3 regions of the Bradyrhizobium sp. USDA 4449 genome follow, and region 3 is predicted to be linked to each of the others. Evidence: predicted binding sites of a transcription regulator. Region 3 holds the regulator's gene; each other region holds the start of a gene.

Region 1 (10,663 bases), 110 kb from region 3:
TAAAGCTCACGACGACGGTGATGTCGAGTGGGCGGGCCTTGTTGGGCGGCGGCGGCTTCCAGCAGGTCTGCAAGCGCTGGAAGAGGTCGTGGAGAGTGTTGACGGGCGCGTCCTCTGCAGCCGCACCCGTGATGCCGAACAGCAGCGCCGCGGCAGCGAACAGGAGTCTGTCGCCACGGCGCGCCATCGTCTCGGCTATTTGATGTCGGAGGCGACCTGCACCTTCACCATCTTGTCGGGATCGGTGACGGTGCCGCTCGGCGAACCGGCCGGCGCCTTTTTCAGCTTGTCGACGACGTCCATGCCCTGCACGACCTCGCCGACCACGGTGTACTGGCCGTCGAGGCTGCCGCCGTCGGCGAACATGATGAAGAACTGCGAATTGGCGGTATCGACGCTGTCACCGCGCCGAGCCATGCCGACGATGCCGCGGGCGAAATGAACCTTGGAGAATTCCTGCTTCAGGTTCGGATATTTCGAGCCGCCAGTCCCGTTGCCGTTCTGGCCGTCGCCGGTCTGGGCCATGAAGCCGTCCATCACGCGGTGGAACGGCACGTTGTTGTAGAAGCCTTCGCGCGCGAGCTGCTTGAGGCGCTCGGCGTGCTGCGGCGCAAGGTCGGTGCGGAGCTTGATGACGATGCGACCCTTGGTCGTGTCGATGACCAGCGCATTGGCCTTGTCGAGATTGGCCGGCAGCTGCTGCGCCACCGCCGGGACGGCGCCAATGAGCGCGACGAACATCGTGGCAAATATTGCGAGACGACGGATCATGGAGACTCCGGATCAGGTAAGATGAATTGACGCGCCGTGTTCAGGCGAATTTGGCCTTGAGCTGGGATGCAACGAGCGGCGGGACGAAGGGCGAAACGTCTCCTCCCATGGCGGCGATCTGGCGTACCAAGGTGGCCTTGATCGGGCGAACTGCGGGAGAGGCAGGCAGGAAGACGGTCTGTACCTCCGGTGCCATGGTGCCGTTCATGCCGGCGAGTTGCATCTCGTAGTCGAGATCGGTGCCGTCGCGCAGGCCTCGAATCATGATGGTCGCACCGTACTTGCGCGCCGCGGTGACGGCGAGATCGTCGTAAGTCACAGCCTCAAGCGTACAACCGGCCTGGGCCGCCACCGGCCCGCAGACATCATCAAGCATCTTGAGCCGCTCCTCGGTCGAGAACAGCGGCTTCTTGCCGGGATGGACCCCGATCGCGACCACCAGCCGGTCGCACATGAAAACGCTGTTCCGGACCACGTCCAGATGGCCGTTGGTGATGGGGTCGAAGGAACCGGGGTAGAAGGCAATTCGCGGCATGGCACGTCCTACCGCGCCCGGCCCTGCCCGGCAAGCCGGACCTGTTCAGCGTCAGTCCCACCGATTTTTCCACTCCCCCCAGTCGGGAAGGCCGCGATTTGTTTCGTCCGCGGGGCATCGACGAAACACAACGAGGCGCGAACGAAACCATTTCCGGCATCGGCGAAGACGTCCGGAAACTGGGCGTGGTTACTAATCCAGCCAACGAATGACGGCCGCGCACTGGGCGTAGCGGCCGCATCACAGGGGACCGTCAATGATCAAGGCTCTTTCCGCTATAGCTGTTGCTGCATGTGTTGCTGCGATGCTCACCCTGCTGCCCGGCTTTGCGCCGTCGGTCGAAGCCAGCGTGCCGCAGCCGCTCGCCAAGGGTGACCGGCTCGACATCAAGGCCATCGGCAGGGATTGCTCGCAACGAGCGTGGCCAAACTTCGAGGCATCCTGCCTGCGCCGCGCCGGCACCAAGGCGGACATCCGCGTCGCCCGCCTCGTGACGGCAGACCGCACACCGTAGGCGGTCTGTCAGCTCTGTGTCATAAACTTCGTTGTAAACCCCAGATAAATCCCATGGATATTTGCGACGTCTCGTCGCAGACTATGTGATGCGCGCACCCTCGGAATGGCCCGATGGTCGCGGGCCCATTGAGGGGTTGCAATTGTCCAGTACGCCCGCCGTTGTCTCCGGCCATCATCCCGATCCGCTTCCGCTTGCCATGACCATGGGCGCCCTCGGGGTGGTCTATGGCGATATCGGCACCAGTCCCCTCTATGCTTTGAAGGAAGCCGCCAAGGCGGCCGCCCATGGCGGCGCGGTGAGCTCAGACGCCGTCCTCGGCGTCGCCTCGCTCATCCTCTGGGCACTGCTGCTGATCATTTCCCTGAAATATGCGCTGCTGATTCTGCGCGCGGACAACCGCGGCGAAGGCGGCATCGTCGCGCTATTGGCGCTGCTGCACGCCCGCCACGCGAAAGCGGGTACCTGGCGCGCGCATCTCCTGGTGGTCGGCCTGATCGGTGCGGCGCTGCTCTACGGCGACGGTGCAATCACGCCGGCGATCTCGGTGCTGTCAGCCATCGAAGGCCTCAAGGTTGACGCTCCCTCGCTCTCGCCGGTGGTGGTGCCGCTGACCGTCGCGATTCTGGTCGGCCTGTTCGTGATGCAAAAGCAAGGGACCGGCTTCATCGGCCGCATCTTTGGACCGGTCATGGTGGCATGGTTCGTGGTGCTAGCCGCGCTCGGCATCCACGGCATCCTCAAGGCGCCGGGGGTGCTGGCGGCGCTCAGCCCGCTCTATGCCTTCGATTTCCTGATCCACCAGGATTTCCATGTCTCCTTCGCGATCCTTGGTGCCGCCTTCCTGGCGGTGACCGGGGGCGAAGCCATGTATGCGGACATGGGACATTTCGGCCGCCTGCCGATCCGGCTCGCCTGGTTCGCGATCTGCCTGCCGGCGCTGGTGCTGAATTATTTCGGCCAAGCCGCGCTGCTGATCACCGATCCCTCGATGATCGAGAATCCGTTCTTCCAGCTCTGCCCCGACTTTCTACATTACGGGCTGGTCGCGTTCTCGGCGATCGCGACCGTGATCGCCTCGCAGGCGATCATTTCCGGCGTGTTCTCGCTGACTCAGCAGTCGATCCAGCTCGGCTTCCTGCCGCGCATGCAGATCCGCCACACCACGAGCCATGCGATCGGGCAGATCTACGTGCCGCTGGTGAACTGGCTGCTCGCCGCCGCCACGCTCGGCGCGGTCTTGAGCTTCGGCACCTCGGACGCGCTCGCCGGTGCCTATGGCATCGCCGTCTCGCTCCTGATGGCCATCACCACGCTGCTCGCAGCCCTGGTCGCGATCCAGTGGGGCTACTCACCGTGGATCGTGGTGGCCGTGAACGGCTTCTTCTTCGTGATCGACGTGATCTTCTTCTCGGCCAATTCGATCAAGCTGTTCGAGGGGGGCTGGTTTCCGCTGCTGCTCGCGGGCTTCGTCGCCTTCCTGATGCTGACCTGGCGCAGCGGCGTGAAGCTCGTTGAAGCCGCACGCGCGAAGCTGCGGCAGCCGGAGGAGGATCTGATCGAGACGGCCGTCAACAAATGCAGCGCGCGCCTGCCCGGCACCGCCGTGTTCCTGGCCTCCGCGCCGAAAGGCGTGCCGCTGGCGCTGACGCAATTCGTCAAGCACAATCACGTGCTGCACGAGCGCGTCGTCCTCGTCACCGTGCTGATCGAGGAGTTGCCCCACATCGCCGACCAGGACCGGGTCGAGATCATCGAGATCATTCCCGGCATCACCCGCGTGATTCTGCATTATGGCTTCATGCAGTACCCAACGATCTATGAGGGTCTGGCGCTCGCCTGCCGCCAGGGCAAGCTGCCCGGCATCGATCTCTCCGACATCACCTACTACGTCGGCCGCGAAACCATCATTCCGAGCGAGGACATTCCGGGCATGTGGGTCTGGCGCGAAGGCCTGTTCGCCTTCCTCCAGCGCAACGCCGAGCGCTCCGCCGCCTTCTTCGGCGTGCCGACCAAGCAGGTGGTGGAGTTCGGCACGGAGCTGGAAATCTAGCGAATGGCGAGTGGTCGATAGCGAAGAGAGCAGCAAGCTTCGTTCGCTATTCCCTATTCGCCATTCGCCTGTTCTCCATTCGCGCCGTTCCCGCTCTCCGCCTCCTCGGTGATGTGCTCGACCGAGACGACGTGCTCGTCCTCGGCGGTGTCGAACACGATCACGCCTTGCGTGGAGCGGCCGGCGATGCGGATGCCTTCCACCGGGCAGCGGATCAGCTGGCCCTTGTCGGTGACGAGCATGATCTGATCCGCATCCTCGACGGGGAAGGACGCGACGAGGTTGCCGTTGCGGTTGTTGACGCTCATGGCGACGATGCCTTTGCCGCCGCGCCCCGTGGTGCGGTACTCGTAGGACGAGGTCCGCTTGCCGTAGCCGTTGACGGAGACGGTCAGCACCACCTGCTCGGCCGCTGACATCTCGGCATAGCGCTCCTGCGGGAGCTGGAAGCTGCCGGAAGTCTCCTCGGCCTCGGCGTCCGCTGCCGGCTCTTCGGCCGCAGCTTCACCGGCGACCGCGCGGCGCATCTTCAGGTAGGCCGAACGCTCGTCCGAGGTGGTCTCGACATGGCGCAGGATGGCCAGCGAGATTACCTTGTCTCCCACGCCGAGCGCAATGCCGCGCACGCCCATCGAGGTGCGTCCGGTGAAGACGCGGACGTCGGGGACCGGGAAGCGGATGCACTGCCCGCCGGCCGCGGTCAGCAGCACGTCGTCATGCTCGGTGCAGATCTGGACGTCGACGATCGCCTCGCCTTCGTCGAGCTTCATCGCGATGATGCCGGAGCGGCGGACGTCGACGAAGTCGGACAGCTTGTTGCGACGGACGTTGCCGCCGGTCGTTGCGAACATCACATCGAGCTGCGCCCAGGTGGATTCGTCCTCGGGCAGCGGCATGATGGTGGTGATGCGCTCGCCCTGCTCCAGCGGCAGAATGTTGATCAAAGCCTTGCCGCGCGCGTTGGGCGCTGCCATCGGCAGCCGCCAGACCTTCTCCTTGTAGACCTGGCCGCGCGACGAGAAGAACAGCACCGGCGTGTGCGTGGAGGCCACGAACAGGCGGCTGACGAAATCCTCGTCGCGGGTCTGCATGCCGGAGCGGCCCTTGCCGCCGCGGCGCTGGGCGCGATAGGCCGACAGCGGCACACGCTTGACGTAGCCGGCGTGCGAGACGGTGACGACCATGTCCTCGCGTTGGATCAGGTCCTCGTCCTCGACCTCGCCTTCCTGCTCCATAATCACTGTCTTGCGTGGCGTGGCGAACTCGGCCTTTACCTCGGCAAGCTCGGTCTTGATGATGTCGAGGATGCGGGCGCGCGAGCGCAGGATCTCGAGATACTCGCCGATCTCGCCGGCGAGCTTTGCCAGCTCCTCGCCGATTTCGTCGCGGCCGAGTGCGGTGAGGCGAGCGAGGCGCAGCTCGAGGATCGCCCTCGCCTGCTCCAGCGAGAGGCGGATGGTGCCGTTCTCGTTGATCCGATGGCGGGGATCGTCGATCAGCGTGATGATGTCCTCGACGTCGCGCGCGGGCCAGTCGCGCGTCATCAGGGTCTCGCGCGCGGCGGCCGGCGTCGGCGAATGCCTGATGACCTTGATGATCTCGTCGATATTGGCGACCGCGATCGCGAGGCCGACCTGCTCATGCGCCCGCTCGCGCGCCTTGCGCAGCTTGTATTTGGTCCGGCGGGTGACGACCTGCTCGCGGAAGCCGACGAAGATCGTCAGCATGTCCTTCAGGTTCATCGTCTGCGGACGGCCACTATCGAGGGCGACGGCGTTGACGCCGAAAGAAGTCTGCAGCGGTGTGAATTTGTAGAGCTGGTTCAGCACCACGTCGGGCACGGCGTCGCGCTTGAGCTCGACGACGACGCGATAGCCGTCGCGGTCGGACTCGTCGCGCAGATCGGAGATGCCCTCGATCTTCTTTTCCTTGTAGAGCTCGGCGATGCGCTCGACCATCGTCGCCTTGTTCACCTGATACGGGATCTCGGTGATGACGATCGCCTCGCGCTCCTTCCGGATCGTCTCGAACTCGACCTTGCCACGCATCACGATGGAACCGCGGCCGAGGTGATAGGCGCTGCGGATGCCCTGGCGTCCAAGGATGATGCCTCCGGTCGGGAAGTCCGGGCCCGGGATGATGTTGTTGAGCTCGTCGATCGTCAGCGACGGATTGTCGATCAGCGCCACGCAGGCATCGATGACCTCGCCGAGATTGTGCGGCGGGATATTGGTGGCCATGCCGACGGCGATGCCGCCGGCGCCGTTGACCAGAAGGTTCGGGAACCGAGCCGGCAGAACGACAGGCTCCCGCTCGGAGCCGTCATAGTTGTCCTGGAAATCGACCGTATCGTCGTCGATGTCCTCGAGCAGCTTCAGCGCGATCTTGGTCAGGCGGGATTCGGTGTAGCGCATGGCCGCTGGCGGATCGCCGTCGACCGAGCCGAAATTGCCCTGCCCATCGATCAGGGGCGCGCGCATCGAGAAGTCCTGCGCCATGCGCACCAGGGCGTCGTAGATCGCCTGGTCGCCATGGGGGTGGTACTTACCCATGACTTCACCGACGGCACCGGCGGACTTCTTGTGCTTCTTGTCCGGGGTGTCGCCGCGATTGTTCATCGCGTAGAGGATGCGGCGATGCACCGGCTTCAACCCGTCGCGCGCATCGGGCAGCGCACGCGATACGATCACGCTCATGGCGTAATCGAGGTAGGACTTCTTCATCTCCTCGTAGATCGAAACGGGGCGAATGTCCGAGGGTTGCGCCGGCTGGTCGCCGGGCTTGTTGTCGTCGTCTGCCAAGGGGAAATCCGGTGAGATTCTATCTGGGAATCATATAGCGCATCGAGGCCCTGATAACCACCCTCGCGAGGCCAGGGAAGCGCTTTTTCCGTCTATTCTTCCAATAACTTACGTCCCTGAAGCGGGCATCTTGGATGAGCCTGGAATCAACCTTCCAAAATCGCCTCGGACGGGCGGTCGAGCCGTGGGCGAGTGCGGCCGTTCTGCCGCTTTGCAGCCCGCGCCCCGACTTCATCCCAAACATGAAGCGGGCCCGCAAATTCCGAGCCCCTTCCGTCGATTAGTTGGGTTTACTGACCGACGTGGAAGGTGTTGATCAACCTGACCAGCGCACCCTCATCGCCCGGACCATTCCTAGAACGGGATGTCGTCGTCCATGTCATTGTTGCGGCCACCACCGCCGGCCGCCACGGGCCGACGCGGTGCGCTGCTGACCGGACCGGACGAGCCGAAATCGCCGCCCGGCTCGTCACCGAAGCTGCCGCCACCTCCGCCGCCGCGGCCGTCGAGCATCGTCAGCGTCGAGTTGAAGCCCTGCAGCACGACCTCGGTGGAGTACTTCTCGACGCCGCTCTGGTCGGTCCATTTGCGGGTCTGGAGCGCGCCTTCGATGTAAACCTTGGCGCCCTTCTTCAGATACTGCTCGGCGACCTTGCAGAGCCCTTCATTGAAGATCACGACGCGGTGCCACTCGGTCTTTTCCTTGCGCTCGCCGCTGTTCTTGTCGCGCCAGGTCTCGGAGGTGGCGATGCTCAGATTCGCGATCGGTCGCCCGTCCTGGGTGCGGCGGATCTCCGGATCCTTGCCGAGATTTCCAACCAGAATGACCTTGTTGACGCTTCCCGCCATCGCCGCTCTCCACTCCAATGCCACTGAATTTCGAAAAGGCGCGCCCGCGCTGCCGCCTGTTGGGCCGACCCTATACGCTTACAAGCGCCGATCGGCCCACCACGCCCTCGGTTATCCCCACATATAGCACCGATCGGGCCTTCGTTCCAGATTTGTTCCCATCGAAATGGCGGCGAGCCAAGCGTCCAAACCCTGCGCGGCAGTATGACCACATCTTGGGGGGAATCGGACCGTCACATTGAATACACCCGCTGGCGTTGCATTCCAGACCGACCGGATCAGCCACAATGTCGACATCGGTCTCGTCCGCCTCACTTACCGCTTCGGCAGCCCGGCAATCGCTAAATACGGTCATCAAGTACTGATCCCCAAAGCACTGATCCCTCTGAATCCATTCGAGAATCGAAGGCCGGCCTCGCGCCGGCCTTTTGCTGTTTCTTCCAGCAAACGCCACGTTTTGCGCCTGTTGTGGCTTTTGAGAGACACAACTTGCGGCTTCAGTGGTGTAAGCAAGACGTCAGTTGGACGACGTCCGCTGCCCTTCCGACGCACGGAAGGCAACAACAGAAACTGGGACTGGGATAAGTTGAAAATGAAAAAGGTTTTGTTGGCTTCGGCCGCTCTGTTCGCCCTCACTGGCGCCGCTTCGGCTGCCGATCTGGCGGCTCGCCCCTACACCAAGGCTCCGGTAGCTATCGCTTCGATCTACAACTGGAGCGGCTTCTACATTGGCGCCAACGCTGGTGGCGGCTCCAGCCACAATTGCTGGGACACGACCAGCGTCGGTGGCGCTACTGTCCCCACGACGAGCGAAGGTTGCCATGATGCGACCGGCGCTCTCGCCGGTGGTCAGATCGGTTATCGCTGGCAGTCCGCCGCCTGGGTGTTCGGCGTCGAAGCGCAGGGTGATTGGGCCGATCTGAAGGGTTCGAACACCAGCTCGCCCGCCGCGTTCTTCCCGCTGGTGAACAATACCAAGATCGACGCCATCGGCCTCTTCACCGGCCAGGTGGGTTACGCCTGGAACAACGTCCTCTGGTATGTGAAGGGCGGTGCGGCCGTCACCCACAACAAGTTCAGCGGCACTCTGGCCGGTGTCACGGTCGGCGACGCGAGCGACACCCGTTGGGGCGGCACCATCGGCACCGGCATCGAGTTCGGCTTCGCGCCGAACTGGTCGGTTGGTTTTGAGTACAACCACCTGTTCATGGGCAAGCACAACGACAGCTTCACGGTGGTCGGCCTGCCCTTCCGCGCCGACAACATCAAGCAGGATGTGGACATGGGCACCGTTCGCCTGAACTACACCTTCGGTGGCCCGGTGGTCGCGAAGTACTGATCCTCGCAACCGACGTCACAACGTCACGAAAGGCCGGCCTCGTGCCGGCCTTTTTGCTGTTCCATTCGGTGCAATTGCCATCAGCTGCTGCCAAGTCCCGCCAGCGCCACAACAATCCGTTGACGATTCGCAAGTCCCTCTGGAAATCCCTCCCCGTTCTTCCTACGTTCGCTCACATACCCATTGGCGCCGATCCCGGTTCCGGGCGAAGCGCGCCGGAACGTTGGCGCGGTCGCTCGCTCATGGGATTCTTCGAGGGCAACGGGATGGATGAAGTGATCAAGGCGAAGCGCCAACAGCAGAACGCGGGCTCCAGCCTGCGCGCGATTACGATCCGTGGCGCGCGCGAGCACAACCTCAAGAACATCGACGTCGAGATTCCCCGCGACAAGCTCGTGGTTTTCACCGGCCTCTCCGGCTCCGGCAAATCCTCGCTCGCCTTCGACACCATCTATGCGGAAGGCCAGCGCCGCTACGTCGAATCACTGTCGGCCTATGCCCGCCAGTTCCTGGAGATGATGCAGAAGCCCGACGTCGACCAGATCGACGGCCTGTCCCCGGCCATCTCGATCGAGCAGAAGACGACGTCGAAGAATCCGCGCTCGACCGTGGGCACGGTCACCGAGATCTACGACTATATGCGCCTGCTCTGGGCGCGCGTCGGCGTGCCCTATTCGCCGGCCACGGGACTTCCGATCGAAAGCCAGACCGTCTCGCAGATGGTCGACCGCGTCCTGGCGCTGCCGGAAGGCACCCGCCTCTATCTGCTGGCGCCCGTCGTGCGCGGCCGTAAGGGCGAGTACCGCAAGGAACTCGCCGAATGGCTCAAGAAGGGCTTTCAGCGCGTCAAGATCGACGGCACTTTCTACGAGCTGGCGGAAGCGCCCACGCTCGACAAGAAATTCCCGCATGACATCGACGTCGTGGTCGACCGCATCGTGGTGCGCGCCGATATCGGCCAGCGCCTTGCCGAAAGCTTTGAGACCGCGCTGAAGCTCGCCGAGGGCCTCGCCGTCGTCGAGTTCGCCGACGCGCCGGCGGCAGCACCGGCGGAAGAGAAAAAGAAGACGGCAAAGATCCACGACAAGAGCGGACCCGAGCGCATCCTGTTCTCGGAAAAATTCGCCTGCCCTGTCTCGGGCTTCACGATCCCCGAGATCGAGCCCAGACTCTTTTCCTTCAATAATCCCTATGGTGCCTGCCCGGCCTGCGGCGGCCTCGGCGTCGAGCAACATGTCGACGAGGACCTCGTCATTCCCGACAAGGAGATCGCCATCGGCAAGGGCGCGATCGCGCCTTGGGCCAAGTCATCGTCACCCTATTACGTGCAGACGCTGACGGCACTCGGCAAGCACTACAAGTTCACGCTCACCACCAAGTGGAAGGATCTGCCCAAGAAGACGCAGAACGCGATCCTCCATGGCTCCGGCGACGACGAGATCAAGTTCTCCTATGAGGACGGGGTGCGCTCCTACGACACCAAGAAGCCGTTCGAGGGCGTCATCACCAACATCAACCGCCGCTACCGCGAAACCGAGAGCGAGTGGGCGCGGGAAGAACTCGCAAAGTATTTCCACGACGTGCCCTGCGGCGCCTGCAATGGTTTCCGGCTGAAGCCCGAGGCGCTCTGCGTCAAGATCGGCGGCAAGCACATCGGCGAGATCTCGGAGCTGTCGGTGAAAGGCGCCGGCGCATGGTTCGAGACCGTGCCTGATACGCTGAACGCGCAGCAGAACGAGATCGCCGGGCGCATCCTCAAGGAGATCCGCGAGCGCCTCACCTTCCTGCTCGACGTCGGCCT
Region 2 (10,663 bases), 2.8 Mb from region 3:
TCGGTGACGACGGCTCCAACATGATTGTCATAGACCCGGGAGCAAATGCAAACGTCACATCAAGCATGGTCGAGAAGGCGGCCGAGTTTATTGAGCGGGACGCAATCGTCGTTGCGGAGATGGGCATGCCGGTCGCCGCGCTCAATCACCTCTTTGCATTGAAGAGCGCCAAGGGATTCGATCTCATTTTCAATCCCGCCCCAGTGCGGACGGGCCTGTCGTCGGCGGCGTGGAGGAGTGTCGATTTCGTCACCCCAAACCAGACAGAAGCTTTCGAGCTCACCGGTGTCGAGGTGCATGACTTCGACAGCGCCGCCCATGCGGCGGGAAAGCTTCTCGATCTGGGGCCCAAAGCGGCGCTGATCACCTTGGGTGCGCAGGGAGCTTATTACGCCGATGCCAGTGCGACTTTTGCGCTGCGGGCATTTCCTGTGAAGGTCGTCGATACGACCGCGGCGGGCGATGCTTTCAATGGAGCTTTCGCAGCCTCACTTGCTTACCGGTTGCCGATACGAGAAGCGATCAAAAAGGCGCTCGCGGTTGCCGCCCTATGTGTGACGCGACGCGGCGCCCAGAGCTCGATGCCCAGCAGTTGGGCCGTCGACGAATTTCTGAATTCTCAATCGATCTTGGAGTTGGAATGACCGAGCAGTTCTCAGTTGAACACAGGACCGTGCTGGTGACCGGTGCAGGGGGAGGCATTGGCTCAGCCATTGCCAATGCTTTCCGCCAAGGCGGTGCGAACGTCCTGGCAACCGACGCAAATGTGGAAAACCTCCGGGACATTCTGACACGCTTACCGCACGGCAATGGTATCCTGCCGATGAGCATGGACGTGGCACGAGAAGATGATGTTGGCAGGGTGCTTGATGAGATCGCCAACCGCTTCGGTAGGCTCGATGTCCTGGTCAACAACGCCGGAATAAAATCGGCTCAGCCCCTACTCACGGGCGACGCCGAGAAGATCGAAAAAACCATACAGATAAACTCCGTCGCGGTGCTTCGCTGTGCCAAGCAAGCGATCGAGCGCTTCATGAGGAGCAAGGGCGGCCGCATCGTCAATGTCGGGTCCTCATTGTCATCTCAGGGTGCTGTTTTCAACTACCAGGCTGGCGGCGCCGACTATTGCTTGTCAAAAGCGATCGTGCACGACGTGACAAAGCTGCTTGCTTATGAATGTGCTCCGCTCAAGATCAACGTCAACGCTATCGCCCCCGGGATTATTGATACGCCCATGCATGGTCGTCCGCGGGAGGAAACCGAAGCGCGCCATAGTGGCCGAATTCCGCTGGGTCGGGTCGGACAGCCGGAAGATATCGCAGGGCTTGCGGTGTTCCTGGCCAGCCCCGCAGCTTCCTATATGACCGGGCAAATTGTCCATGTGAATGGCGGGATGCTGATGAATGGTTAGCGTCGGCTCCAACATCAACTGGCCGCCGATAGAAGGGATTATCTCCGATCTGGATGGCGTCATCTATCGTGGCAGCACCGCAATCGCGGATGCCATAGAAGCATTTACGGCGTGGCGGAAAGCCGGGGTGCCATTCTGTTTTGCGACGAACAATTCAACGCATACTCCGGAGGACGTCGTCCGCAGGCTGAGAGGATGTGGTCTTTCGATCGAGCCGTCGCAGGTCGTTACAAGCGCTATTAGCGCCGCGGAGCTCGTTCGAACGAGATATCCGGACCTAACGCGAATCTATGTCATCGGCGCTCCCTCGCTTGTCACGGCCATGCGCGATGTCGGGCTTGAGATCACCGAGCAAAGGCCTGAAGCGGTTGTGATGGGGCTCGACCGGGGTATCACGCACGAGAAGATGCGAATTGCCGTTGAGGCGATCCTCGATGGAGCTGTGTTCATCGGAACTAATCCCGATCTACTGCTGCCGACAGGCAGCGGGTTCGAGCCTGGGGCGGGTGCGACGATTGCAGCTGTGACTGCCGCTACGCAAGTGAAGCCTTTGATCGTCGGAAAGCCGCAAGTGCCGATGATCGAGACCGCACTCTCGCGCCTGGGGACGAACCGCGCGTCAACGATTATGATCGGAGACCAAGTTCCGACGGATATTCAAGCCGGGAAGAGAGCGGGCCTTTCGACGGTGCTTGTCACAACGGGCGTGCCCACCCGTCAGGATCCGTCCCTCATGGCCCCTGACTTCATTGTATCGAGCTTGCGCGAAATTCAGGTCAGTGCTGCTCGCGCGGCTCAACCGAGACAGAGGAGGGCATAATGGCAGAGGTTCGCCTGGAGGGCCTCAGGAAGTCCTTTGGAACCATCGAGATCCTGCGCAATATCGACCTGACCATCGATCACGGCGAATTTGTCGTCTTCGTTGGTCCGTCCGGGTCAGGCAAATCCACGCTGCTGCGTATGATCGGCGGGCTCGAGCCCATCAGCGGTGGGCGGCTCCTCATCGACAACGAGCTCGTCAATGACATCGATGCGGCCGATCGCAACCTCGGCATGGTCTTTCAGAGTTACGCTCTCTATCCGCATATGACGGTGAAAGAGAACCTGGCCTTTCCCCTGCGCATGGCGAAAGCCCCGAAAGCCGAGATCGCCACGAAGATAGCCAAAACGGCGTCGCTATTGCAGATCGACCATCTATTGGATCGCAAGCCTCGACAACTTTCGGGCGGGCAACGCCAGCGCGTCGCAATCGGGCGCGCCATCATGCGAGAACCAAAAGTATTCCTGTTTGATGAGCCTCTGTCCAACCTGGACACCGAGCTGCGCGTACAAATGCGAGTTCAGATCGCCAAGCTCCACAAGCAGCTCGGAAATACCATGATCTATGTGACGCATGACCAGGTAGAAGCGATGACCATGGCCGACAAGATCGTCGTCCTCAAGGACGGCAACATCGAACAGGTCGGCAGCCCCCACGATCTATATCACAATCCGGCCTCGCGCTTTGTGGCAGGCTTCATCGGCTCGCCAAAGATGAACTTCCTGGGCGGCAAGGTCGAGGCCGCTCACCAACATGGCCTGGACATCCGACTGGAGGCCGGTTCTACGATATCCGTTCCGGTCCAGCCGGACCAAGGACTCATTGGTAAGCCGGTTACCGTTGGAATTCGCCCGGATGATTTTTCCTCGACGACGCCCGGGCTGCAGGAGATCTCCATTGCACTCGACGTGGATTTCGTTGAGCATTTCGGTAGCGTCACGTACATCTACGGTTCGGCTGGGGACGAAACGGTCGTCGCCAGGGCGCCAAAATCCGGCTCGCGCAAGGACGCGGCAAAGCTCACTCTCACAGCCGCTCCTGCCGATTGCCATTTGTTCATGAGCAATGGAAAATCGGTGCGGCGGTTGCAAGCGCCTGCAACTTGGAGCTAGTCTTGACGCCAGCCGTGCGATGATGCCGGCTCAGGATCGACACGCGGACAGCTGAAGGTGAAGGGAGCCGGCATCAGGCAGTTCTTCCGCAATTCCCGTTCGTTTGTCCTTGGTGCGGGGATCGGATCGGGCATGACGGCCAGGGCCGCGGAGCGGGCGGGCGCCGATTTCGTGCTCGCACTCAATGCTGGCCGTTTTCGCGCCATGGGCGGGGCATCGCCCGCCTCCATTCTTCCAATCCGCAATAGCAACGAGTTCGTAGCGGGGTTCGGGCGGACCGAGATCCTGCCGAACACAAAACTGCCGGTTTTCTTCGGCGTCTGTACATTCGACCCCGAGCTTGATCTGGATCGATGGCTCGACCGGATCATCAAATGGGGATTTGCAGGTGTAACCAACTTCCCTTCGGTCATACACATCGACGATCACCGCAGGTCATTGCTTGAGAAGTCCGGCCTTGGATATTCCCGGGAGATCGAGCTCCTTGTGAAGGCCGCAAAACGCGGCGTGATGACGATCGGGTATACGCGTAGTCAATCCGAAGCCCGCCGAATGGTCGAAGCAGGCGCCGAGGCCATTTGCATCAACTTCAATCTTAACCGCGGGGTTGAAAGCGAATCCGATCCGTCGATCAGCCTGGCTGAACTTGCAGCGCGTACCAGTGCCGTTGCGCGTGTTGCTCAATCGGTCAACAAGAGCACCATCTGCCTGCTGGGCGGCGGCCCGATCACAAAGCCGGACGAGCTCCTGGACATCTGCCGTGAGACCGGAATCCAGGGGTTTATCGGAGGCTCTTCGCTGGACCGCGTGCCTCTGGAGATGTCGGTCCTCGAGGTGACGTCCGGTTTCAAAACTATCCACCTGTTGCGCGAGAAGGTGGATCTGCTCGAACGACAGCTACAGTTGAGCGGCTTCAGGCACGGCGTCATTGCGCAGTCCTCGGCAATGAAGCGCATCCTGGAAACGACCAAACGCGTTGCGGTCACCCCCCGTCCAGTTCTCATCTGGGGAGAGGTAGGCTCCGGCAAGCGTCGAATAGCAAGCCTGGTTCACGCGTTTAGCGACCGCAGGCACGCCAAGGCGGCGCTGTTTCATTGCCGACCCGGTCCGGCGATGGATACACTCGGCCCGTTGTTCGGCGCCGAGCGCCTTGAGAGCGGCAGACGTCAATTGTCGCTCCTGGAGACATCGAGCGACGGCGCTGTCTTGCTGCTGCATGTTGACCAGCTTTCGCGTGAAGGTCAGGAACGTCTCGCCGATTATATGGAGACAGGTGGGTTTACCCCTCTGAACGGGCTAACTGTCATGCGTTCCCGTGCGCGGATCATTGCGACCGCGACGGTGGCCCGAGGCGCTGGTCTTGAAAGCGTTCTGTCCCCGCGGCTTCTTGCGCTCTTTACCGGGCTGGATGTCCAGCTACCTTCGCTTCCCGATAGGCTTGAAGATCTGCCGCAACTCGTTCAACATTTTACGGTCGAAGCCAAGGGAGATTCCAGCGCCCAGACGCTCACGATAGAAAACTCTGCATTCCTGGCGCTCGCCGGTCACGATTGGCCAGGCAATTTGCGCGAGTTGCGGCAGATCGTGAATCAGCTTGTGACCCTGCCATCAAGTCACATTACCGGTGAGGTGGTAAAGCCCCTTTTGCAGGGACCATCAGGGCCACGGCCGGCGGCCTCGCTGTCCGAGCGGGACTGGATTATCGAGGGCCTGAAGAGAAACCGGCTTCACCGCGGCAGGACTGCTCGCTCTCTCGGGCTTTCACGCAAAACCCTCTACAACAAAATTAAGAAGCTGCGGATCCTCGAATAAGCCTCATGCCGTTCGGAGCGGCTGCTTGGCCAGGCAGAACTTCGGTATCGACGATGATCCATGAAAGCCGATGCTTACGAGCGCAATGTCCGATCCAATCGAGAGAGCAAAATCGTCGGGGCTCAAATAGACGAACGCATCGACCTGCGCACCTAGCCGTTGCTCTGCTGCTTTCATCTTTGCCTCGTCCGACGCAACAAATAGGACTTTGAACCCGCGGCTTGCAAACCACTCCATGCGCCGAAGCTCGAGTTCCTGACCGCTATCGAGCGGCACTCCGGCCGGTGTCCGTTCAATCATGGCGGCCGGCGGAAAATTCGTTACTCCGGTCACCTTTGCATCTTCCAATAAATCCCCAAGATCTTCCCAGCACGCAAACGGATCGATCATGACCATCGCCGTGTAGCAGAAAGCGGGGAGTATGGGGCTCGCTTGCAGGTCTCGCAGGAGACAGTCGTTCCAATCGATAACGGGAAGCGTGGCCATGACGAGCGTGGCGTTCTGTGGAAGGGCTCGCAGCGACGGCGCATAGATCGTCATCTGATCATCGCGAGATGAGGTAAGACTTGCGGCAAGGCGGCCTACGACCTTGGCTCTCATGGTTTCTACCCAATCCTACCCAGTTCAACCTTCCGGCGATCTTACACGCGGCTCCCTCCAGGTCTAGACCATCACTGTTGATCATGGGGAGCAAGGTAATATCTATCTTCGACGCCGGAGCCGGGCCGGCAGGAAGCGAGAAAGGCGAACGGCGTCATCATCAGTCTTACCTGCGGTTTGCTTTGAGTGACCTCTTCGCGTCCACGTCTACTTGCATATGCTGCTCGAGCTGCGAGCGTCATCAAAGGGCTCGTGAAACGTATTGTCAGAAATGCTTGCGAGCCATCAGCGCCATACGAATCCGCTAGCAGACCGGCTCGTCTGCTCCTCCCTGACTAGAGCCGCTGCTGGAAAACGCCGGCAGCGGCATCTTTTTGTCTCGGAGCGCGCCTCGGCTGAGATGAGGAAAGCGAGGACGTGACGAGCCGCATTGTCCGGTCGATCACAATATGGGATGGCATCGACATGGCTGCTTCGGGGGCGGACACGGCGTGGCGTGATCACCTGGACGCCGAGGGCCGTATCCGACCGTGAGCGCTACGCGGTCTCGCTTCTGCCGATTGGTTTGGCTCTCGCGCGCATCGTCAAGCGCAGTTCGCGAAGATCACTCCCGACGGCTGCTCCGACTTCGGCGGCTGCATTCAGCTCGAATTACGAGCTCCAGCTCTAGGCCTTCGGACATTTGGGCTGACGGCGAAAAACATACGCAAGCTGCCGCTCGAGATGCGCAAGGTGACTCCGACCGGCGCTGGGCCGCTACCCGAGAGGATCTTCCTGGCCCGTTCGAGATCGCGAGATCGGGCCAACTGTTACGCAAGGGGGCTGCAAATTCAGGCTGGAGAGCATCGTGTCGAAGCGCGGCGAGAGGCCCGATCGAGCCCGACGGTGCGGCACTGGCGCAAGGTGGAGAACCGGGACACGCGCCCTATGCTCGGGTACTGGATTAAGTCCCCTTCAACCGTCGCCGCTACCACAATCAAGGCGTTGACGTGTTGTTCTTATTTTGTACTTATCTGGGGTGCGACGCTGCTTTTACGACCTCCGCATTACTGACATTCTCGTGGTTCCCGGTCTGCAAAAATTGGAAGTTGCCCTAAAGCCACGGCTATGGCTCTGCTTTAATCGGCCGCAGAGCGAAAACGATGCTTTAGGCATCTTTGCGCCCGGATGCGAACGGCCCGATTGAAAGTAGTCCACACCCTGCCTTTGCTATTCCAGAATCGAAGGGCAAAGATGATCATGGAAACCCAATGAACGCCGCTCTTCTCGCCAGAAACGATGATGGTCCAGCCATCGCACCCATTTCACCGTCGCGCGAGATGGGCGCGTACGAGGAGCTGTGGCTTCAGCAAGGGGCGACTTTCAAGACCATAGCTGATCGTTTTGCTGCCGATCCGACAGCGATGCCATCCGACTTTGTGCCTCCTAGCATAGCGGAAACCCGCGCTAGAGAAGTAATGACAAAACTGTCGAAGGCAGGAGTTACGCGGTTCGGCGTCCGAATTCATCACGCTGGTAATTACCCAATGCGGCTGCGCGATGCGAAGCATCCGGTCGAGCTCCTATACTTTCAGGGAACTTGGGAGCTATCGGAGACACGCTCTGTAGCCGTGGTTGGTAGCCGAAAGCCAAGCGATGATGGTATCGCGCGCGCAAAGAAAATCGCGCGGGAGCTAGTTGCTCAGGACTTCACGGTCGTCTCTGGATTGGCGTACGGGCATCGATACGGCTGCCCACACCGCGGCTTTGGATGCTAAAGGAAGAACGATTGCGGTCATAGGTACGCCACTTGGCGTTTATTACCCCAAGGAGAACACAGACCTTCAGAAGCGAATAGCAACGGATTTCCTTTTGATATCGCAAGTGCCGGTGCTTCGATATGCGAGCCAGGCGGTCCCCCACAACCGGCTATTCTTTCCTGAGCGCAACATCACAATGAGCGCGATGACAGAGGCGACTATCATTGTCGAGGCGGGTGAGACGAGTGGAACTCTTACCCAAGCCAGGGCTGCGCTTCATCAGAGGCGCAAGTTGTTCATCCTCGACTCATGCTTCCAGCGGAAGGACATTACGTGGCCCGCGGCTTTTGAGGCCCGCGGCGCCATTCGCATCAAGAGCATGGAAGACGTTTGGGACGCCCTAAGTGTCAGCAGTCCGCTTCCAAAAAATTGAAGACAAGAATAGGGCTGATCACTACTACATCACCGAAGGTGATGAGTGCCTTTTCCTCTACGAGTATACGGCTGGAATGGGTTACGCCCACAGCGAGACCAATTCGCTCATTCTGAATCTGAAAAAGAAGAAAGGTGCAGGGGGATACACCTGGAAAGCAATAGCCATCGCGAGCTGCGCGGCCGCTCTCGGCCCGGCCATTAACCCCAAATGGCTGGCAGAAGCTGTTCTGGTACCTATCCCACCCTCGAAGATCAAGTCCGATCCAATGCACGATGACCGCATGACGCAGGTTTGCAAAGCAATTAGATCTGAGGCGACCGTCGATGTTCGAGAGTTGATCGTTCAAATCCGATCAACGAAGGCCGTTCACGATGGAAACAGACTCAAGCCGGAAGAGATCGAGGCGAACTATCGGATCGACGAAGCGCTCTGCTGCGCGGCAGATCCCAAATACATAGGCGTCGTAGACGACATCCTCACCGCTGGCGCGCACTTCCGCGCCGCCAAGAATGTACTTTCGAAGCGGTTTCCGAGCAGCAGGATCACGGGCTTTTTTATCGCCCGCAGGATATTCTCGAACCCGTTTGGTGAAGTGTCGCTGGACGATTTGCTGGCTTAACTTCCCTCCACGCTCGCGCAAACGCGGCCTGTTCGGGACCTGCGGCCCATTCGTCGTTCTCCTCGGCGGTCGCATCGAAGTCGCCGTTCATCGCGCGCCTGCGCAGCACCTGTCATGGCGGGATGGCAAGTGGCGGCGGCTTCGGCAAGATCGTTCATGAACTGCACCTGAGGCATCGCCAGCGGCGACAGGTCGTTTGGTAGTAGCCGCTCGCAGCGGGCTCGGCCAGGCCTTCGAGGCCAAGGTCCCGTAAACGCTTCGGGCAGCATCTCCGGCTCCGGAGCCCATGCCGGCGCTCGGTGCGAACGGTGTTAGGCCGCGCCGTTCATGGCGATGAGAAACAGCATCGACGTGGCCCTCGGTCAGATAGCCGATTGAGGCGGCGCAGCAGAGCTTTGACGTTTTGATGACCCATCCAGCCGGCCCCGATCTCCAGCAGCACCTGATTGAGGAACTCCGCGGCGATGTGGAGGACGTTCGCCACCTCCTGCGCGGCTGGAGATGTTGTGCGCGGGACACGCGACGCCCAAACTGCGCCCTGACCGAGGATCGCCTTTAGGCGGTGCTGGCTCATCTCGCGGAGCAGGATCTGCGCGTTGTTCCGCGCCTGTGCTCGGTGAGATCGTTGATGTTCGACCCGTCGCTTGGAGGTGCCGACCACGTTCTGAATGCTGGTGGTGCGCAGGAGGTCCGCGCAGACTGGATTGCCCCTACTGGTTAAGCCAGGCCCTGCATAGGCCCGGAACGGACTCTTGATGTTCTGGGGCTGCCGCATTGCGCGCCTACCCAACTTTACCCAGTCGCGCTCGGATCCGGGCTTATGAGCCATTTCACTTCGATCTAGACCTCCGAATGTCCTGAAAGGTCTAGGAGGAAGATCGTGTCTAACCATCGCGCGGACGACCAGACGTCGATCCGGGATGGTCATCCGTCCGATCGTGCCGGCAAGGTCGCGATCGTCGCAACCCTGGACACAAAGGGCCGCGAAACCTCTTATCTCGCGCGCGTCATCGAACATTGCGGCCGCAAGACTCTTACGATCGATGTAGGCACATCAAACGGAAGGGCCAGAAGCAAGCCCGGCGGTAGCGATGCGCGGGTCGCTGCACCCGCCGAGCTCTTGCGGGCGATAGCTCAAAGCGCGCGTGAGGAGGTCAATGAGCTGCTGCGAACAAGTGCGATTGACGCGATCGTTGGAGTGGCAGGCGGCAAAGGCAGCGCAGTCTTTGGTGAACTTGTATCGGATCTGCCATATGGATTTCCGAAACTGCTGGTGAGTAGCGCCAGGCCGGCCCTCCTGGCCGAATTAGCCCTCCACAATGACATTATCCTCTATCCAACCTTGGTCGACCTTTTCGGAATTAACGCGTTCACCGAACGTGCTCTCGAGAATGCAGGGCGGGCAGTGGCAGCGATGCATTATGTGCCCGCTCAAGGTCGGCGGGAGAGAAAGACCGTTGCAATCACGGCCTTTGGGGTCACGACGCCGGCGGCAAATCGCTGCGTAGCGCGGCTCGGAGAGGCAGGGGTCGACGCGATCGTCTTTCCGGCCAATGGCGCCGGGGGACGTAAGATGGAGCAGCTCGTATCCGCCGGTGAGTTCGATGCGGTGCTCGATCTGACCACGACCGAGCTTGCTGACGAGCTGGTCGGCGGCACTGCCAGTGCAGGTCCAGACCGGCTAAAGGCTGCTTCTCTCCGGATGATTCCGCAACTCGTCGCCCCGGGGGCCGTCGACATGGTGAATTTCGGCCCTCCCTCGAGCGTGCCTGCCGAGTTCAAGGGCCGCCAATTCTATTTCCATACGCCCTTCACGACGCTCATGCGCACGAACGCTGAGGAGAACGAGCGCATAGGCAGGCTTACAGCAGAGCGCCTCGCGCAAGCAAAAGCGCCCACCGTCGTGTTGTGGCCGGCCAAGGGGGTGTCTGACTATGACCAGGAGGGTGGCATCTTCCGAAATCCTGAAGCCGATAAAGCCTGGTTCGACGCAGTCAGGCAAAACCTACCGCCCTCGATCGTCGCCCGCGAGTTGAATTGTCACATCAACGATCCGGAATTTGCGGAAGCGGCGTCTTCGTGGATCGTTGAACGATTGACGGCAGGAGGGGCAT
Region 3 (10,663 bases):
AGCGCCGCATGGGCGTGCTGCGGCCGCTGAAGGTCGTCATCGAGAACTATCCGGAAGGGCAGAGCGAGGAACTCGAGGCGATCAACCACCCGGACGATCCCAGCGCCGGCACGCGCAAGATCACGTTCGGCCGCGAGCTCTATATCGAGCAGGACGACTTCATGGAGAACCCGCCGAAGAAGTTCTTCCGCTTGTCGCCGGGCAACGAGGTGCGGCTGCGCTATGCCTATTTCGTCAAGTGCACCGGCGTGATCAAGAACGACAGGGGCGAGGTGGTGGAGCTGCGCTGCACCTACGATCCCGCGACCAAGGGCGGCAACGCGCCTGACGGCCGCAAGGTCAAGGCGACCATGCACTGGCTGCCGGCCGCAACGTCTGTCCCTGCGGAGATCCGCATCTACAACCAGCTCTTCGCCAACCCGAGCCCGGATGCCTCGAACTTCGCTGCTGACCTCAACCCGCAATCGCTGGAGATCCTCTCCGACGCCCGGATCGAGGCATCGGTCGCGGAAAGCAATTCGAGCGAACCGATGCAGTTCGAGCGCCAGGGCTATTTCGTGCGCGACAAGGACTCCACGCCCGGCAAGCCGGTGTTCTCACGCACCATTGGCTTGCGCGATACGTTCGCCAAGGAAGTCGCCAAGGGCTGAGGCAAATGGCTGAGGCAAAGGGCTGAGGGACGCAAGATGTGCAGTGCAGCCGACGCCGCCGTTTCCGCCATCATCGCGAAATGGTGCGCCGGCTTCGCGACCCTCGATGCGGTTGCGCTATCGTCGCTTTATTCAAAGAACGCATTCTTCTTCGGCTCCAACCCGAAGCTCTATCGGGGCAGGAATGGCGTGGCCGATTACTTCAACGGCCTGCCGCGCTGGCGCAGGCCGAGCGCGGCGTTCTCCGAGGTGCAGGCGGCGCAGGCAGGGGCCGATACGATCAACATGGGCGCGACCATCACGTTCGACCTGGCGGGCGAACGGCCTGACCTCGTCGTCAAGATGAGCTGGGTCATCATTCGCGAAGACGGCGACTGGAAGATCGTCAATCACCACGCCTCGGCGAAGGCGCCGTTGATCTGACAGTTGCGCCGCGCACGGCATCGTCATTCCGGCGCTGGAAACGAATGCGCGGGCGCCGGGTTGAGGTGGATCCACAGGAGCATCCCACCATGCAGAACATCGCTGAGCATATGGAAGTCATCGGCGCCGACGGTGTCCATATCGGCACGGTCGACAAGGTCGAAGGCAATCGCATCAAGCTGACCAAAAAGGACAGCGGCGAGGGCAGCCACAAGGGCCACCACCATTTCATCGACAAGGGCCTGGTTGCCGATGTCGAGGGCAACAAGGTTCGGCTGTCCGCCAAGGCCGATGTCGCCGTGACGATGGAAGAGGAAAAGTAGGGCGGAAGCCTCTTCGTTCCCGATTTGTGCCGCTATCCGTGCCGCCGCACGTTCCGGTAGCTTCCGTGCAGTAGCGTAGCGCAGGGTTGCTGAGGGATGGCGGAGCCGGGCCGGCCACAACGTGCCTCGCAAGGTATGGCCGGGACCTGGCCCGGCAGCGGCCGAACAGCGTCGGCCGGCGGCTTTGTGCCGGCAGGCTTCGGCGTCTGGTCGTCGATCGCCGGAAAGCTGGGTGATTGGGCGAAGGCCGAGGCCGGCGCTGGACGACTGTTCCCATGGGTCCCCATCGCCTTCGGCTGCGGCATCGCGCTGTACTTCGCCGCCGACCATGAGCCGGTGCTCTGGGTGACGGTCGCGACGGCGGGCGCGTCGACGCTTGGCGCGGTTCTGTTGCGGCGGAGCCGGTGGTTTGCACCCGCGATCATGATCGCGGCGGTTGCGGCCGGTCTTGCTGCGGCGACGTGGAGGACAGCAAGCATCGCCCACGCCGTGCTCGCAAAGCCGCTTTATTCCGTGTCGCTGTCGGGCTTCGTCGAGACCCGCGACATTCGCGAACGCACCGACCGGTTCGTGCTGCGCGTCACCGCGATGGAGGCGCAGCGCGGCGACGTCAAGCTCGAGCGCGTCCGCCTCTCCGTGCGCAAGGGGACGGCGCCCGATGTCGGCAGCTTCGTGCAGTTGAAGGCCCGGTTGATGCCGCCGCTGTCGCCGTTGCGGCCGGGCAGCTACGATTTCTCGCGCGACATGTTCTTCCAGGGCATCGGCGCGTCCGGTTTCGCGATGGGGGCGATCACGACGGTGACGCCGCCGGTGTCAGGCGGATTGCAGTTGCGCTATGCTGCGCTCATGCAGGGCCTGCGCGATGCGATCGACGCGCGGATCCGCGCCGTGCTCGACGGCGACAACCGCGCAATCGCGACCGCGCTTTTGACCGGCCGCCGCGATGCGATCACCACGCCCGTCAACGATGCGATGTTCGTCTCGGGGCTTGGCCACGTGCTGTCGATCTCCGGCTATCACATGGCGGTCGTCGCTGGAGTCGTCTTCTTCGCGGTCCGCGCGCTGTTGGCGCTGATCCCCGGGCTGGCGGCCGGATTCGCAATCAAGAAATGGTCGGCGGCCGCGGCGCTGATGGCCTCCGCATTCTATCTGCTGCTCTCGGGCGCGGAGGTCGCAACCCAGCGATCGTTCTTCATGACCGCGGTGGTGCTGATTGCCGTGATCGTCGACCGTCGCGCGATCACGTTCCGCACGCTGGCGGTGGCGGCGCTGATCGTGCTCGCGGTTGCGCCGGAAGCGCTGGTGCATCCGAGCTTCCAAATGTCGTTTGCGGCGACGCTCGGGCTGGTGGCAATGGTGCAGATCGGGATGCCGAACCTGCTTGCCTCGCCCGATCATTCGACGACGGCGCGGATTGCGCTGTGGGGCGGCCGCGAGATCGCGATGCTGTTCATGGCTTCCATGATCGCGGGGCTTGCGACCACGCCCTATGCCGCCTTCCATTTTCACCGCGTCACGCCCTACGGCGTGCTCGCCAATCTCGGTGCGATGCCCGTCGTCTCGGCGCTGGTGATGCCGGCCGGGCTGTTGGGACTGCTCGCGGCTCCGTTCGGGCTGGACGGCGTGTTCTGGTGGCTGATGGGGATCGGCATCGACTGGATGATTGTGGTCACCCGCTGGGTGGCGGCATTGCCAGGGGCTATCGGCCATGTCGGCGCCTTCGGCACCGCGCCGCTGGTGACGGCGAGCCTGGGGCTTGTCCTGATGGGGCTGTTGCGCACGCCGCTGCGCTGGTCGGGTGCGATCGTGCTTGCGGTCGCAACGATCTGGGCCTTGTCGGTGCGGCAACCCGACATTCTCATTGCCGCCGACGGCCAGAACGTCGCGGTGCGCGGCAAGGATGGGCAGCTGCATCTGATCAGGACGAAGAAGGACAATTTCCTTCTCAAGGAGTGGCTCGCGGCGGACGCCGACCCGCGCGATGCCGCCAGCGCTTCGCTCGGCGACGGCGTGTCGTGCGACGATGCCGGCTGCGTGACGCCGCTTGCCGACGGCCGCATGATTGCGCTGGCGCTGCGCATCGACGCGCTGGCCGACGATTGCAGCCGCGCAGCGCTGGTGGTGACGGCGAGGCCTGCGCCGCCCGATTGCGCTGCAATGGTGATCGATCGGCCGCGTCTGGCGAGCCAGGGCGCGCTTGCGCTGACACAGCGCGGTGACGGTTTTGCGGTTCAGCCGGTGAGAGCGAGGGGCGCAAACCGCTCCTGGTCGCCGGTGGCGCCCGGCGATGCAGATTTCGGCCAAACCCTCAAGCCACGGTCGGCAGCTCCGCGGACCAAAGACGCAACGCCGTCGGAGGCCGACCTTCAGGCCGAGGACTAGAATCGACGCTTCAGCCGATCGGCAGGCGTGGCGGCGTCGTGCGACTGTCGGCGGCCACTTGCGGCTTGTGCTCGCGCTCGCCGAGCGGCTGGGTCACGGGCAGTTGCAGCACGGTTGCGCGCTGGCCTTCGACGAGCTGCGTCACCAGCACGTATTTGCCATCGGGGAATTCGATCGCGTCGTGATGGCGATCGGGAATGTGCGGATCAACCTTGCCGAACTTGCCTACGCGGGAATTGATGGTGCGGGTCCAGATCCACCTGTTGTCGTAGCGGACGTTGTCGGCGAAGGCGAGCTCCGTTCCCGGAAGCAGGCAGACCGCGACCGACATGTCGGCTTCAGAGGCGAAGCCGCGCGTCGAGGTGCCGCGGAACGTTGTCGTGACGATCGTCTCGCCGACTTCTGCGGGACGCGTCGCGACGGCATGCAAGCTATAGTCACACATCGGGTGCTCCTCATCGGGGATAGCAACCCGCGCCTCTGTCCTGGAGGCGCCGGCCTCTATCAGAGTTGAAGCCTGCAAGACTCTGCTTGGTTGTAGGCAAATCTGCGGCTCCGATCCGCGAGCCGCAATCACATTATCTTTCCCGAACGGCTGGGAACAAAGCTTGCCTCCGTGCATTTGGGAGGCTTCGCGCTCAGCGTCCGGCCGGCGCGGACCAGCCGGAATATTGCCAGCCGGGCTGCGCCTGTTGCTCGATGGCGTTGCGGGCATCGCGGATCTGCGCGCTCGTCGCCTGCGGCACCTTGCCGAGGCGATGCTGCGCATGCGCAGCAAAGGCGTGCGATCCGGACGCTGTGATCAGCGTCATCGTGACGGTGCTCAGGATGATCTTGCCCATCATTCTCTCCTCAGTCTCCCTGGAGGCCCATCGAAGCGAGTGTGCTTCGTTGCGGCATGCCGGGGATGTAGGGCTGGAGAGGTGGCGGGATAATCTGTGCAGAACCAGAAAGTCTATCCAGCCGGAGCGGACAATCGTCCGCTCCAATCGTTGATCGCAGTCACCGATCGCGCGAGAACGTGGCGCTCAGTACTTGCGATAGAGACCGATCAGCTTGCCCTGGATCTTGACCCGGTTGGGGGGCAGGATGCGGACCTCATAGGCGGCATTCGCTGGCTCGAGCGCGATCGAGGCGCCGCGGCGACGGAAGCGCTTCAAGGTGGCTTCCTCGTCGTCGATCAGGGCGACGACGATGTCGCCAGTGTCGCAGCTCTCGTTGCGCTGGATGAGGGCCATGTCGCCGTCGAGGATGCCGGCGTCCACCATGGAATCGCCGCGCACTTCGAGCGCATAGTGCTCGCCCGCGCCGAGCATGTCGGGCGGAACGCTGATAGTGTGGCTGCGGGTCTGCAAGGCTTCGATCGGCGTACCGGCCGCGATCCGGCCCATGACGGGCACCGCGACGGGACGCTCGCCCTCATCCGCCGGCGGGCTCGACGTCATGCGCACCTTGCCGAGGTTGCCCTCGATGACGCTCGGGGTGAAGCCGCGGCGACTGCCGGCGGCGGCCTGGAGCTCGGGCAGCTTGATCACCTCGATCGCGCGGGCGCGGTTGGGCAGACGGCGGATGAAGCCGCGCTCCTCGAGCGCAGTGATCAGGCGGTGGATGCCCGATTTCGAGCGCAGATCGAGCGCGTCCTTCATCTCGTCGAAGGAGGGCGGCACGCCGCTTTCCTTCAGCCGCTCGCTGATGAACCGCAGGAGCTCGTATTGTTTGCGCGTTAACATCTCGACCAAAATCCCCCTGGTGATGTCATTCAATTCCGAGACGCTGAATTCAGCCATAAGCCGCTACATGCTCGAAACAAATCATGAACGGACACTATATGTTCGATACATGTTCCGCAACTGCTTAATTTACCGTGAACGCGACCAAGTTCGCGGAACGCACGCGAACGAAGCGGTCAGACGGGCAGCCGCAGCACCTCGCAAGCGGTGCCTGCTTCGGCCTTCGGCGCGAACGGTGCGCGCACGAGAAGTGCCTGTGCCGCAGCCAGATTCGAAAGCAACGAGGAGTCCTGATGATCGACGGGAACGGCGACCAGCGTGCCGTCGTCACGCTCTGCCAGCCGCGCGCGCAGATAATCTTCGCGCTGATCGTTGGCGCCGACATCGCGGCCGAGCACGGCGCGCTCGCGGCGATGATGAACCGCCGAACGCCCCGACAGCGCGCGAATCAGCGGGACCAGAAACAGGAAAGCGCAAACGTAGGATGATACGGGATTGCCGGGCAGGCCGATCACGCGCATCGATCCCAGTTGCCCGTTCATCATGGGCTTGCCCGGTCGCATCGCGATCTTCCAGAACGCCATCGAGATACCTTCGTCCCTCAGTGCCTGTTGCACCAGATCGTGGTCGCCCACCGAGGCACCGCCGGTCGTGATCAGGATGTCGGCGCCGCTCTCGCGCGCGCGGCGGATGCCCGATGTGGTGGCGGCAAGCGTATCGGCCGCGACCCCGAGATCGATCGTGTCGGCACCTTCGCTGCGAGCCAGAGCATGAAGGGCATAGCCATTGGAATAGACGATCTGGCCGTGGCCGGGCGTCGAGCCCGGCATCACCAGCTCATCGCCGGTGGCGAGGATTGCGACCGTCGGCCGGCGGCGGACCGCGAGTTGCGGATGGTTCATCCCGGCGGCGAGTGCGAGGTCGCGCTCCGTGAGCCGCGTGCCGCTGCGCAGGAGCACGTCGCCCTCGCGGAAGTCGATGCCGGCCGGGCGGATGTGTCGTCCGGTGATGGCGGCTTCCTTGATCGTGATGCACTCGCCGTCGGCGACGGTGTCCTCCTGGATCACCACGGCATCCGCGTTATCGGGAACGACGCCACCGGTGAAGATCCGCACGGCTTCGCCGGCGCCGACCCTTCCAGCAAACGGCCGGCCGGCTGCGACTTCGCCGATCACCGTGAGCCGTGTGTCGACCTTGGCCGCATCGCCCGCACGCACGGCATAGCCATCCATCGCCGACATCGCCTCAGGCGGCTGCGTCCGCCGCGCCGCGACATCGCGCGCAAGCACGCGATGAAAGGCCCGATCGAGCGCAACTGTTTCCTCAGCCAGCGGCTCCGCTCCCGCGAGCACGGCAGCAAGCGCATCGGATACCGGCATGAGGGCCACGGTGAAAACTCCAGCTACGCCCATTCGGGCAAATCAGCGGCGAGAGTTCTAGCCGAGCGGGAGCGTCCAGGCAAAGCAGCCGCACAAGATGATTTATCCCACCCCTGGAGCCGTGGGACGAAGCTGGAGGTTCAGCCGGGGCATGATCTGGAGAGCGACGCATACCGGCACAACGACGGCCAAGGCAAAGACAAGAGCCGTGGCCAGCATCGGTCAGGTCCCCGGCGGCTCGCTCGGACTGACATCAGGCGCTTTGGGATTCTTGTCGGGCATTGGATCGGCCTGGGCCTTCAGGTCGGCGGCCTTGCTGATCAGTTTTGCGGAGAGCTCAGAATTCGAGGTGGTCCTGGCGTATTTCATCAGCAGGGAGGCCTGCTTGGTGAGGTAGGTTTTGCCCAACACGATGATAAGTCCGATGTAGAATTCCCAACGGACTATAGAGTCCGGAGCCGGGGATTCCGTTCCCGGAACTCTGTACAAAAATGCACAAAGGGTTTTGGTTCCCGAGTTCCAGTGAAATTGCCTCCGGAATCAGAGCCAGGGTGCCAAGTCAGATCCCCAGCGCCTTCAGGGCATTTCCGACGTCGGTCGGCGAGGTCACATGCACCGCGGTCAGGCCGCGCGCCCGTGCACCTTCGACGTTCTCGGCGAGATCATCGAAGAACACGATGCGGTTCGCGGGCACCCCCATCGCGGCGACGACATGGTCGAAGGCCTCCGCATCGGGTTTGCGCAGGCCGATGCTCGAGGACAGGTAGAGCTCGCGGAAATGCCCGAGCAGGTCGGCATATTCCTTCGAAAAAAAGTCCACATGGGGGCGGTTGGTGTTGGAGAAGGCATAGACCGGCATCTGCTTCGCCGCACGCGGCAGCAGCTCCGCAATATCAGGCATCTCGCCGGCGAAGATCGCGTTCCATCCTTCGAGGAGCTGCGCATCCGAGATGCCGATGCCGAGCGATGCGCGCAGCGAGGCAAAATAGTCCTCGTCGCTGATCTTGCCGACCTCGTGCAGCCGGTAGGCCTCGCTGTCGCGCATATAGCGCGCGACGATGGCTTCCGGCTCGCAGTCGGCATGTCGCGCCCAGCAGGTGATCGCCTTGGAGAAATCGATGTCGAGCACGACGCGTCCGAGATCGAACAGAAGCGCATCGGCGCTACCAGGCGAGAGCGAGGTCACTTGCGTCCTTTCCATCAGTATCGGTAGGGTTCGTGGTCGAACAGCGGGAATGCGCTGAACACGCTCGGCGCGTTGGTTGCGGTGGCCGGGTGCAGACAGGATTTGTCGACCTCGGCGAAGGAGGTGGCGCCCAGGAGACCGAGGCAGCGCAGCACCTCGTCCTCGAGCAGCTCGAGCATCCGCGCCACGCCGGTCTCGCCCGCCGCAGCCAGTGCCCAGCATTGCAGCCGGCCGATGCCGACGAGGTCTGCGCCCGCCGCGATCGCCTTGACGATGTCGGTGCCGCGGCAGATGCCGCCATCGACCATGATCTTGGCGCGGCCCTTCACCGCTTGGACGATCTCGGGCAGCACATGCATGGCACCGCGGCCGTGATCGAGCTGACGGCCGCCATGGTTGGAGACGTAGATCCACTCGACGCCGTGATCGACCGCGATCTGCGCGTCCTCGGCAGTGGCGATGCCCTTGAGGATCAACGGTATCCGGAACTTGTCCTTGACCATTTTCACGGTCCGCCATTCCAGGCCCTTCTGGTAGTCGCCTCCGGTAGCGCGCAGACGGCTCTCGCGAACGTAGCGCTTGGCGATGTCACGCTCGCGACGGCTGTAATGGGCGGTGTCGACGGTCAGGCAGAAGGCGGCATATCTGGCCTTCTCGGCGCGGCTGACGACATCGGCCACGAACGCGTCATCGCCGCGAACATAGAGCTGGTACATGCGCAACGCATCGGGGGCGGCTTCGGCGGTCTTTTCGAGGCCGGGTTCGGAAACCGAGCTCAGCATATGGGCGGCGCCGAATCTGCCGGCGGCGCGGGCAACGCTAGCGGCTCCAAGCGGATCGAAGATTTCCAGCGCGCCGACAGGCGCAAGCACGACAGGCAGGCGCATGTTGCGGCCGAACTGCTCGACGGAGCCATCGACCTTGCGCACGTCGCGCAGCACTCGGGGGCGAAAAGCGATCTCGTCCAGCGCCATGCGGTTGCGACGCATGGTGGTCTCGGTCTCGGCCGCACCGACGATGTAGTCCCAGGCGTTCTGGTTGAGGTTGGAGCGCGCCTTCCGGATGAATTCGTGCAGGTTCTGGAATGGCTCGTTACTGGCGCCGAGTTCGACATTCCGTTCCGGCCGGGGCGCGTCGTTCATTGTTGTCCTCCCGAGAATTTGAAGTCTTACGCCATCGCCTATCCCGTTCGGCCTTCCAAAACCATCCTAAACTCGCATAGCTGCGAAGCGTCGTCGGCCGACCGATTCCCGCTGTCCGGGAGGGCTGGTCTCCGAACGTTGCCAAATGTTTAGGTCCAGGCGAAGGGATTTTCATCGCGTGCCCGCCGGCGTGGCAGGCCGGCCTTGAAGAAACCAGAATGATATTGTGAGAACCGGGCTGGATCGCCATTTGGATGGCGGCTGCCAAGCCTCAAAAGAACCGCTAAGCGAAAAGGCCACCCATTCCATGCGGAAAACCCTGCTGTTCCCCCTGGGCGCGCTCACCGGCGCATGCCTGACCCTCCTCGTATCCGGTCCGCAGGGCGGACTGTGGGCGGCACGGGCGGCGGTCGGCGCGGGCACGGATGACGCCTATTCCCAGCTCAACCTGTTCGGGGAGGTCTTTGAGCGGGTGAAGGCGAGCTATGTCGAGAAGCCCGACAATGCCAAGCTGATCGAAGGTGCGATCACGGGCATGGTGACCTCGCTCGATCCGCATTCGCGCTACATGAACGCCAAGGCCTGGACCGAGATGCAGGAGACCACCTCCGGTGAGTTCGGTGGCCTCGGCATCGAGGTGACCATGGAGGAGGGCCTCGTCAAGGTCGTCTCGCCGATCGACGACACGCCGGCGTCCAAGGCCGGCATCATGTCCGGCGACCTCATCAGCAAGATCGACGGCGAAAACGTGCAGGGCATGACGCTCGAGCAGGCCGTCAACCGGATGAAGGGTCCCGTCGACACCCAGACCAAGCTCACCATCGTGCGCAAGGGCGCCGACGCGCCGCTCGACGTCGCAATCAAGCGCGAGATCATCCATGTGCGCCCGGTGCGCTTCCACGTCGAGAACGGCGACATCGGCTACATCCGCGTCACCTCGTTCAACGAGCAGACCACCGACGGCCTGAAGAAAGCGATTGCGTCGATTTCCAGGGACGTGCCGCAGGACAAGCTTGTCGGCTACGTGATGGACCTGCGCAACAACCCGGGCGGCCTGCTCGACCAGGCGGTATCGGTGTCGAGCGCGTTCTTGCAGCGCGGCGAGGTCGTTTCGACGCGCGGCCGCAATCCGGAAGAGACCCAGCGTTTCACGGCGCAAGGCGGCGACCTCACCAAAGGCAAGCCGCTGGTGGTCCTGATCAACGGCGGCTCTGCTTCGGCCTCGGAGATCGTGTCCGGCGCGCTGCATGACCACAAGCGCGCGACGCTGATCGGCACGCGCTCGTTCGGCAAGGGCTCGGTGCAGACCATCATTCCGCTCGGTGCCGGCAACGGTGCGCTGGCACTGACCACGGCGCGCTATTACACGCCGTCCGGCCGCTCGATCCAGGCCCAGGGCATCGCGCCCGACATCGAGATCCTCCAGGACGTGCCGCCGGAGCTGAAGG

Evidence for each region. Region 3 encodes LexA, which represses DNA repair genes until DNA is damaged. Its sites were predicted from a motif close to TGTTCNNNNTGTGTTCNG; they were not measured.
Region 1: ACVIIW_RS27885 (single-stranded DNA-binding protein) is a predicted target of LexA. The motif match lies at 7,666-7,683, and genes of this name have one in related genera.
Region 2: ACVIIW_RS15380 (DNA-processing protein DprA) is a predicted target of LexA. The motif match lies at 6,749-6,766, and genes of this name have one in related genera.

The regions. Positions count from the first base shown of each region.
Region 1 is NZ_JBSRYD010000001.1:5,964,965-5,975,627, forward strand. Features, by position in the region: gene ACVIIW_RS27855 (hypothetical protein) at 1-187, opposite strand, end outside; gene ACVIIW_RS27860 (peptidylprolyl isomerase) at 196-771, opposite strand; gene coaD (pantetheine-phosphate adenylyltransferase) at 812-1,306, opposite strand; gene ACVIIW_RS27870 (hypothetical protein) at 1,563-1,820, shown strand; gene ACVIIW_RS27875 (potassium transporter Kup) at 2,020-3,873, shown strand; gene gyrA (DNA gyrase subunit A) at 3,927-6,674, opposite strand; gene ACVIIW_RS27885 (single-stranded DNA-binding protein) at 7,029-7,523, opposite strand; gene ACVIIW_RS27890 (outer membrane protein) at 8,116-8,862, shown strand; gene uvrA (excinuclease ABC subunit UvrA) at 9,129-10,663, shown strand, end outside.
Region 2 is NZ_JBSRYD010000001.1:3,241,029-3,251,691, forward strand. Features, by position in the region: gene ACVIIW_RS15350 (ribokinase) at 1-644, shown strand, start outside; gene ACVIIW_RS15355 (SDR family NAD(P)-dependent oxidoreductase) at 641-1,411, shown strand; gene ACVIIW_RS15360 (HAD-IIA family hydrolase) at 1,404-2,231, shown strand; gene ACVIIW_RS15365 (ABC transporter ATP-binding protein) at 2,231-3,343, shown strand; gene ACVIIW_RS15370 (phosphoenolpyruvate hydrolase family protein) at 3,401-5,155, shown strand; gene ACVIIW_RS15375 (hypothetical protein) at 5,159-5,695, opposite strand; gene ACVIIW_RS15380 (DNA-processing protein DprA) at 7,006-7,512, shown strand; gene ACVIIW_RS15385 (DNA-processing protein DprA) at 7,502-7,927, shown strand; gene ACVIIW_RS15390 (hypothetical protein) at 7,899-8,549, shown strand; gene ACVIIW_RS15395 (hypothetical protein) at 8,875-9,324, opposite strand; gene ACVIIW_RS15400 (Tm-1-like ATP-binding domain-containing protein) at 9,430-10,663, shown strand, end outside.
Region 3 is NZ_JBSRYD010000001.1:6,077,057-6,087,719, reverse strand. Features, by position in the region: gene ACVIIW_RS28470 (glutamine--tRNA ligase/YqeY domain fusion protein) at 1-650, shown strand, start outside; gene ACVIIW_RS28465 (nuclear transport factor 2 family protein) at 687-1,073, shown strand; gene ACVIIW_RS28460 (DUF2171 domain-containing protein) at 1,163-1,396, shown strand; gene ACVIIW_RS28455 (ComEC/Rec2 family competence protein) at 1,493-3,778, shown strand; gene ACVIIW_RS28450 (hypothetical protein) at 3,789-4,223, opposite strand; gene ACVIIW_RS28445 (hypothetical protein) at 4,417-4,620, opposite strand; gene lexA (transcriptional repressor LexA) at 4,807-5,508, opposite strand; gene ACVIIW_RS28435 (molybdopterin molybdotransferase MoeA) at 5,685-6,896, opposite strand; gene ACVIIW_RS28430 (hypothetical protein) at 7,110-7,298, opposite strand; gene ACVIIW_RS28425 (HAD family hydrolase) at 7,447-8,088, opposite strand; gene ACVIIW_RS28420 (alpha-hydroxy acid oxidase) at 8,088-9,215, opposite strand; gene ACVIIW_RS28415 (S41 family peptidase) at 9,523-10,663, shown strand, end outside.